Regions from separate parts of the Enterococcus sp. AZ163 genome, predicted to be linked through region 4. Evidence: riboswitches for the same ligand, from Rfam matches in the RefSeq annotation. Region 4 holds a riboswitch; each other region holds the start of a gene.

Region 1 (2,198 bases), on a different contig from region 4:
ATTTTACCGAATTCTAGCCAATAAAATTACTCGTATCGCACTAGAAAAAGTCAATGACAAACGTTCTTTCTTCCGCAAAGGCGCCTCTGTTGCTCACTTAGATGGAGAAATCTTGAAAGATTTGTATCCGATCTTTCAAGAAGGAGCTGTTTTCTGTTTTTCACAAGCTAAGCTTGAAAATAAACTTTATCGCGTACCAATTTATTTATCTGACGAAAAAGGTTGGCGCAAACACCAACCTACTTATAAACAAGATCAAAAAATGGGGACATTAACTTATGACCTTGGTCGCCAAAAATGGAGCTTGTCGTTGGAGAAAGATGATTTAGCCTTTGCCTTTCGCTAAAAAACCACTTTTATCATAACTGACAAAAGTGGTTTTTTCGTTTATCTACTTTTTATTTCCAATTTAGCGGCATCACGAGGTAAAAATAGCTGTGGTACCTTTTTTACAGCAATTATTGTAATTGTCGCTGTAAAAATTCCGGTGGCTATCCCACTGGCACCATTCATGATAAGAGAAAACATCCACGGGTTCATTCCCCATAATGCATAGCTACCCCAAAAGACTACGCCGGCAATAAAGTGCCAAAAGAATCGAGCCCCAGTCCCGGCCAAACTGCCTAAAATAATATTTTTTGTTACTTCTCGAGAGTTATTGTTCAGTAAAGCTTGTTGAACTTTGGTTGCATAAATCCCGGCAAAACCAGCAAAGGTAAATGCTATCGGGTATTCAATTAATACTTGTGAGAGACTTAAATAGTAAACATCTCCTGCTGGAAAATGTAGGATTCCCCAAATGAATGCTGATAACAGAGCGGGTCTTAATCCCCGTCTCAGAGCAAAAATTGTTAATGGGATCATTCCTAATGAGATTGTGAAACTGCTGCCGATGTTAGTGGGAATCAGCGAAAGCATAAAAGCTAATGCAGCTACAATTGTTCCTTCCACCATAATTCTCGTTTTGTTGTGCATAAAAAAACTCCTCCTTTTGAACATACAGTTCACAAAGGAGAAGTAAATATATTTACTTCATCACAATTCCTACGCTCGCATGACCGATACAGGTACTAGGGTTTAGAGTGTCCTCATTCTCAGCCCGAAGGCTCCCCTTTGTGACAGTATTATTCTTTTAGTATTTTTTACTCTTATAGTATAGCACACTATTTACCTAATACAAACAATTAACGTGATACTCGCTCCTGATCGCCGTTAGGTGCCAACGTAGTCACCTTCTTTATACGATCTACCGTCAGCATTTGCAATTGATTATCTTGCGTACGAACAACTAAAGAATCATTGCCAATCGCTTTAGGCAGCCAACCTGAGACGGTTTCATATTTTTCCGAATCTTTTTCATTCTGTACTTGCAAAACAACTAAACTATTGTGTAAGGCAGCTGTTTTGAGTTGACTCATTATCGTTTGATTCGCCTGCTCTTGTGCACGTTTATCAGCAGAATCATTTAGAAAATCAGACAAAAAACGGAAGGATGAACTAGAAAAGGCCTTAATTAAATTTTTTTTAGCTTTTTCAGGTATCTTCTTCATGTCAGTTTCCTCCTTGGCTGTACTCTGATTTTACTTAAAATTGAGCAAAATTACAATAAAAACTACTCTCCAAAAAAAGTTAACCAGTATGGCAAACCTTCTTCAATTAAACTATAGGTTTCGTCAAAATCACCAGTATACCAAGGATCAGGAATTCCTTGGCCTTTTTTTTCAGGGACTAAGTCTAAATACAAATGAATTTTCCTATGTGTCCCTTCCGGTGCTAAGAGCATTAAATCCTCCACATTTTCACGATCCATTCCAATGATATAATCCGCGCGGTAGAAATCATCCGTTGTTATTTGACGTGCCCTTATACCTTTCGAGCTGATACCGTGCGCTTTTAAGATTTTTTGCGTACCGTGATGAGGAGAATTACCAACTTCCCAACGACTAGTTGCTGCTGAATCTACAGTAAATTCTGCCGATTCGCTCCGTTGTTCAAATTGATTCCGAAACATAGCTTCCGCCATTGGTGAGCGACAAATATTACCCATACATACAAAAAGAATTGATTTCATTAAATTGCCTCCTTCAAGCTAAAAAAATAATTTCGTGCTATATTCTATACATAGAAATGAGGTTGATACTATGAGTCGTATTTTTCTTTCTGCCAAAATTCCAACAAGGGGCACTAAGTTACTGGAT
Region 2 (2,198 bases), on a different contig from region 4:
TTACCTTCATTTTTACTCCTCCTATACTTCTTTTTTCCAGGGCATAGCCAATTTTTCTGCCAAATTGACCAATGCCATCAGTAATAAACTAATTAATGAAATCAAAAAAATTACTGCAAACATCTTGTCAAAATCATAAGATTTTCGTACTCGTGTCATATAGACACCTAATCCTTCAAAGCCGCCCAGCCATTCTGAGATAACCGCACCAATTACTGCATAAGTCACAGCGATTTTTAGAGCAGAAAAAAAATCACCAAGACTTGCGGGAATCTTGATATGCCAGAAAATTTGTCTGCGATTTGCTCCCATCGAACGTAATAGCCGCAATTCATCCTGATCAACAGAAGAAAAGCCATTCAACATAGCAACGGATACTGGGAAAAACACAGTGATGACAATCAAAACAACCTTTGGTAAAACGCCAAAACCAAACCAGATTGTCAATAAGGGTGCAATAGCAACAGTGGGAACAGTTTGCGTTAAAATCAGCAGGGGATAGATAGCTTTTTTCACTCTTTCGAAGTTATCCATAAAAATTGCAACTGCGATCCCCAGTGACATTCCTAAAAATAAACCTAATAACGCTTCGATCAATGTGATTCTGGAATGGAACAATAGTAAATCAAAATCATTGATAAAGGCCTGACCAACCTGTAAAGGAGAAGGGAGCATGAACGTTGGAATCCATCCTAACGAACTAACACCTTGCCACACCATAAGAAGGACGAGTACCGAAACACCAGAGTAGAGGTTAATGCTGGTGCTTTTTCGTCTTTTCTTCAATCCCAAACACATCTCCTTCAGGTTTGTAAGTGATTTTTACATAAGCAGATACGCCTTGAGATCCCGCTTTAATTGCAATCAGTTGACAGTTTTTGACGATCTCCATCAATTCATCATAATTTCCCTCAATACTTGTTTCAAACGCCCCAACCTGATAAGTCAATCCTGTGCTTGCTATATAAGCGATTACTTCATCAACAACACGAACAACTTCTGATTCACCTTCTACTTTTGGTAGTACTTGAATTGCGATACCTGCTTCCATTTTTCTTCCTCTTTTCTTGAAATTAATTAAAATAAAAAGGCATTTTCCCCAATAGAGAAAATGCCTAAAATAACCAAAAATGATTCTTTTTTTTGACATGCTCCCTACGCTGGTCTTAACCAACAGGTTCAAAGGGTCAGGTTTTTAACCTTCTCAACGCTTGTGCGTCCCCCTGCATCTTTATTTAATTGTTTTTAATAATACATTTCTTTGATTTGTTCGTCAACATACTTTTGAAAATCAGTAAAACAAAAAACGATTAAAAACGATAAACGGGTTTTAATCATTTTTGTTTTATACTTGATGAATGTCTAGATCTAGATTGTAATAAGGTTCCAAGATAGCATTATTAATTCCTTTTTCCGTAACAATAGTATCTAAAGAAGTAGCACTATCAACAAAGAAAGTTGAAGTTGTGCCAATTTTTTCTTTCGTTACAATACCGATTTTATGAGAACTTTGTTGAAGCAATTGTTTTTTTATTGCAGCTTCTTCAAATGATGGGACAGTGATCCCTTTTTCAATATCGATTGAAGAGATACCCAGTATACACAGCTCGATATTGATACCTTCAATTGCTTTTAATGTAGCAGAGCCTTTTAATACTTTAGAATGTTTATCCAACTCACCAGGCAACAAATTGATGGTAATATGCTCATGATCGCATAATGCTAATGCAATCGTAGGGCTATTGGTGATAACTATCCCACTATAATCGTTAGGAATGTTCTCTGCGAAAAAAAGATTCGTTGTACCACTATCAATGTAGATTACTTTTTTTCCATCAATTAGTGATGCTGCTTTTTTGGCTAGCATTTTTTTGCTGACTGAGTGTTGATCAATTCGGTGCTCAAATGGCAGGTTGGTGTTATCCAATCTTAGCGCGCCACCGTGAACGCGTTGGACAAGTCCAAGCTTAGCTAGTTCTTGAAGATCTTTTCGAATTGTATCTTCCGTTACCTCTAATTCTTTGGTGAGATCGTTTACTAAAACTTTACCTTCTGCCTCTATTTTGCTCAAAATATATTTGTGGCGTTCGCTTTTTAACATTATTTTCTCCTTTAATCGAAATTTATTGATTTTTATCGTTTTCCATTGTATAATGATAGCATAAAGAAATCGATTAATTACTGACACGTGCTATTTT
Region 3 (2,198 bases), on a different contig from region 4:
CCATTCCTGATTCATCAATAGTGACAATTGGTTCAATGTGGCTTGACGAAAATCAGCCAAGCCCTCTGGCACCAGCTCCTTCGCCTTTTCACCGCAGCAATTAAAATAACTTACTGCTGCTGCAACCGCCGGAAAAGCTTCTAATCCTATCCCTAATAATGCCGCAATTAAAGCCCCCACGATATCTCCAGTTCCGGTAAAACAGTCAAGCTCAGACACACCATTTTGCAGCAAACAATTAGTCGTCTGATTTACAACCACATCTACTGCGCCTGTAGCAAGAAAAGTCGTGTGTGGATACTCGGCGGCTAAGACTTCCAGCGCTGCTGTTAATTCTTTTAGCGCTGCTTCCGATTGATCCAACGAACTCCCGTCAACCCCTCGTCCATGGCTTTCCAACATACATAATGCCCGCATCTCAGAGATATTCCCCTTCACTACCTCAGGCTGCTTTTTCATTAATTGCTGAGTCAGCTCTGCTCGCAAAGGACTGGCTGCCAAGCCAACCACATCAATCACCGTCGGCTTATGATTCTCCTCAGCAAAACGGCTGGCTTCTAAAATATTGGCTTCTCGCTGTGGCGAAATATGACCTAAATTCAACAATAAACTGTCTGTTTGCTGGAAAAAGGCTGGAAATTCACGGGCATCATCTGCCATTACCGGTTTAGCACCGATGTATAATAAAGCATTTGCCATTGACTCACAGGTAATTTCATTGGTAATGCACTGAACCAACGGTGATGTTGCTAAAGGAAATATTGTTTTGACCATTTCAGATAATCCGTTCATGCTTGCTCACTCCTCAAAAATAATTGCTGACATCTTTTAAATACAGGCACCCGATACAAAAGCTTCCATACAAAGTAGGCGACCAGCGATCCAATCAAGGTAGCCCCGACAAATCTAGGGGTGTAAATCAGCCAGTACATTCCCTGCTGACTTCCGGTAAACAAGACCATTACTGGATACGATAGTAACGAACCAATAATTCCCGTTCCGATAATTTCTCCCAAAATAGCTCCGTATAAATTATTGGTCATTCGATACAATAGTCCAGCTAAAAATGCCCCAAAAACGGCACCTGTTAATGCCAATGGTGGAATTCCCAACAACAACATTCGGATAATTCCACAGCACAGTGCCATCAAGGTTCCATATAAAGGCCCTAGTAATCCCCCTGCCAGCACATTCATCACACTCGACATCGGCGCCATCCCCTCTACTCGGAAAAGTGGCGACAAAACTACATCTAGAGCAATCATCATTGCCAACAACATCATTTTCTGCAGCTTCTCTCTTTGCAACCTTCAACATCCTTCCTTATCTTCAAAAACAAAAAAGACTCCTCACTAAATAGAAGCAAGAGGAGTCTTAAAAAAAGCCCGACCAAATAAATGGACGGGCGAGATTCATGGTTGTATGACATTTCCCTGCGCCAGTTCTAACTGTTTCAGGTTCCATGGGTATAATCTCAGCTTTGCAGCACCCCAAATGTTTCTATTTATGAAATTGTGGTTAAAGTATAGCATAGTTTTTTTCATTCTAACAGGTATCTCAGCAGATTTATCCTAAAAGCTGTGCTATCCTTACCACATAGAAAGGAGCTTTTTATGCAAGAGCCAACATTTTCCACAATCCATCATATTGCGATAATTGTTTCTGATTACCAAAAAGCTCGCAACTTTTACGTGAATATTCTGAAGCTTCCCATCTTAAGAGAAAACTATCGAGAGGAACGTCAGGACTATAAATTGGATTTGCAGCTGGCTAATGGTGCTGAATTGGAAATCTTTGCTCTGCAAGGTCCACCAAAACGCCCAAGCTATCCTGAGGCTAGCGGTTTACGTCATTTAGCTTTTAAAACAGATGCCATTGAAGAAACGATCGCTTACTTAGAAAGCTGCGGAGTCGCCTGTGAACCCATCCGCATCGATGCATTTACTGGTGAAAAAATGACCTTCTTCTTCGACCCTGACGGCTTGCCTTTAGAATTACATGAATAAAGTCAGCAAAAGCTGCTGGCCTTATTCGATTTTCTTCCCTAATTCTTTTTCCAGGGAGAGATCATTTACTAAATTTTGGATGACTACTAAAGCCTTTGGCGTAACATATGGGTCCATTACAATAACCGGGAAATCATCAGGAATCCCCTCCACTGACCCCGTAGTAATCAGTCCATCATATTGAAACATTTC
Region 4 (2,198 bases):
GTCGTGCATGATGATTACCGAATTGATTTTTTACAAAAGCACTTGAGTGAGTTGAAAAAAGCAGTAGAGGAGGACAAAGTAGATTGTTTTGGTTATTTAATGTGGGGACCGATTGATTTAGTGAGTACAACTACTGGAGAAATGAAGAAACGATACGGCTTTATCTATGTTGATAAACACGATGATGGAACAGGGAATTTGTCTAGAAGTCGTAAAGATTCATTTTATTGGTACAAAAATCTGATTGAAACCAATGGAGAAGACTTGTAAAAATGAAAAAAATGTTCGGAACACTGCTGATTTTCTCGTTGGGTTAATTTTTGTTAGCAGTTTGACCGCAGGATCTGAGTCAGACGCTGCTAAAGGGAGGCCTCAATAAAAATTTCATGAATAGTACTTACTTGAAACACCTCATAAATGAATTTAACGGTCTCGACTACATGAATTGGAAAAGCACTAGTTAGACAGTAATGTGTGCCAGCAACTCTGTTTTGATAACTTACGAAGGCGATTAGAAAACACAGTTATTCATGATACAAGTTGAAGAAGCACGAAAGTTTTTTCTTTCGTGCTTTCCGGTGTGGGTTAGGATTAAGCGTGGTACTTATTCTTTTAGTCCAGATTGATACAAATCGTAAAAATGATTGGTGGGTCCGTGTCCATTGCCTAACGGTAATGAATAGCGAATTGCTGTAGTTACGTAGCTTTTGGCTTTGGCAACAGCTTCATCCAGTTCTATTCCAAGAGCTAATTGTGACGCAATAGCAGAAGAGAAGGTACAGCCAGTGCCGTGAGTATTTTTGGTATCAATCCGTTCGCTAGTGTATTGAGAAAATCCTTGACCAGCATATAAAACATCGGTGGCTTTGCCGACTTTGTGTCCACCTTTAACCAGAGTTGCGGCACCACATAAGTCATAGATTTTTTTTGCAGCAATTTCCATATCTTCTAAAGACTGGATGGAAAGACCGCTGATTTTTTCTGCTTCTGGAATATTTGGTGTTATTAAGTTAGCCAAAGGCAGAACTGCTTCAATCAAAGTATCAATTGAAGTAGGGTCCATTAGAGCACAGCCGTTTTTTGCATACATAACTGGATCTAAGACGACTTTTTCCGGTTGCCACTTTTTTAAACTAGCTGCGACAGCTTGCATTGTTTCTACAGTAGAGAGCATACCGATTTTGACTGCATCAGGTTTGATATCTTCAAAAACGGCATCAACTTGTTCTTGAATAATTTGTGGTGTGATATCCTGATAGGAAATCACCCGAACGGTATTTTCAGCAACCACGGAGGTGACCACTGACATGCCAAATACTCCATGGGCCGAAAAGGTTTTCAAATCGGCTTGAATCCCAGCACCGCCGCTGCAATCTGAGCCGGCGATAGTTAATGCTTTTTTCATCTAAAAACTTCCTCCTTTACGCGTAAAAAGGGCGTCACCTTAAAAAAGGGGACGCCCATCAATTTTATCTTAGACTTGCTTCCCTCCGACGGTGTTAACCAACAGGTTCTAAGGGTCAGGTTTTACCTTCTCAACGCTAAGCGTCCCCCCGCAAAAAAATATTCAGTTAATCGTCACAGCTGCACAATTCTAATACAACTTATCTAATGGTATAACAAAAGGAGCAGTAGAACAAGCTCTTATTTGCCGATTTCTTCAGAAGTAGAAATGATTTTTCCGACGATACCGTAGTCTTTTGCTTCATCAACAGACATCCAGAAGTTGCGATCCGTGTCTTGCTGAACCTTCTCGACCGTTTGTCCAGTTGCTTCCGCGATTAAGCGGTTAATCCGTTCTCTCGTACGGATAATTTCCTTGGCCTCGATTTGAATTTCAGTTGTTTGTCCACTAACGCCACCAGCGGGCTGGTGAATCATGTAACGAGTGTTTGGCAAACTGTAGCGATTTTCTTTTTCAGCTGCTAAGAAAATCGTAATGCCGGCACTTGCTACCCATCCAGTTCCAATCATATTAACGGTTGGTTCAATAAATTTGATGACATCATGAATCGTGTCCCCAGATTCTACATGGCCACCAGGGCTGTTAACGTAAATCGTAATCGGATCATCATTCAATGCTGACAGCAGCAACAATTGTGAAGTAATATCTTTTGCTAATTCTTGCGTAATTTCACCATAGATTAAAACAGTCCGCTGATCAAGTAATTTTTTACGGTACACATCTGGAATTTCAT

Evidence for each region. A riboswitch is a leader RNA that binds a small molecule or an ion and turns the genes downstream of it on or off. The one in region 4 is predicted to bind thiamine pyrophosphate.
Region 1: it holds a riboswitch for thiamine pyrophosphate, as region 4 does, so the genes downstream of both, thiT (energy-coupled thiamine transporter ThiT) here and thiD (bifunctional hydroxymethylpyrimidine kinase/phosphomethylpyrimidine kinase) in region 4, are expected to answer to the same signal.
Region 2: it holds a riboswitch for thiamine pyrophosphate, as region 4 does, so the genes downstream of both, IGI46_RS11170 (thiamine-binding protein) here and thiD (bifunctional hydroxymethylpyrimidine kinase/phosphomethylpyrimidine kinase) in region 4, are expected to answer to the same signal.
Region 3: it holds a riboswitch for thiamine pyrophosphate, as region 4 does, so the genes downstream of both, thiW (energy coupling factor transporter S component ThiW) here and thiD (bifunctional hydroxymethylpyrimidine kinase/phosphomethylpyrimidine kinase) in region 4, are expected to answer to the same signal.

The regions. Positions count from the first base shown of each region.
Region 1 covers NZ_JBIPAO010000001.1:316,265-318,462, forward strand. Annotated here, with positions in the region: gene IGI46_RS01655 (hypothetical protein) at 1-346, shown strand, start outside; gene thiT (energy-coupled thiamine transporter ThiT) at 388-975, opposite strand; TPP riboswitch at 1,025-1,123, opposite strand; gene IGI46_RS01665 (hypothetical protein) at 1,185-1,550, opposite strand; gene IGI46_RS01670 (low molecular weight protein-tyrosine-phosphatase) at 1,613-2,071, opposite strand; gene IGI46_RS01675 (2-hydroxyacid dehydrogenase family protein) at 2,142-2,198, shown strand, end outside.
Region 2 covers NZ_JBIPAO010000001.1:2,346,549-2,348,746, forward strand. Annotated here, with positions in the region: gene IGI46_RS11160 (ABC transporter substrate-binding protein) at 1-10, opposite strand, end outside; gene IGI46_RS11165 (ABC transporter permease) at 22-786, opposite strand; gene IGI46_RS11170 (thiamine-binding protein) at 755-1,150, opposite strand; TPP riboswitch at 1,136-1,235, opposite strand; gene IGI46_RS11175 (DeoR/GlpR family DNA-binding transcription regulator) at 1,346-2,101, opposite strand.
Region 3 covers NZ_JBIPAO010000001.1:648,772-650,969, forward strand. Annotated here, with positions in the region: gene IGI46_RS03270 (hydroxyethylthiazole kinase) at 1-792, opposite strand, end outside; gene thiW (energy coupling factor transporter S component ThiW) at 789-1,307, opposite strand; TPP riboswitch at 1,414-1,503, opposite strand; gene gloA2 (SMU1112c/YaeR family gloxylase I-like metalloprotein) at 1,614-2,006, shown strand; gene IGI46_RS03285 (helix-turn-helix domain-containing protein) at 2,028-2,198, opposite strand, start outside.
Region 4 covers NZ_JBIPAO010000002.1:154,886-157,083, forward strand. Annotated here, with positions in the region: gene IGI46_RS19185 (family 1 glycosylhydrolase) at 1-270, shown strand, start outside; gene thiD (bifunctional hydroxymethylpyrimidine kinase/phosphomethylpyrimidine kinase) at 605-1,405, opposite strand; TPP riboswitch at 1,468-1,565, opposite strand; gene IGI46_RS19195 (ATP-dependent Clp protease proteolytic subunit) at 1,645-2,198, opposite strand, start outside.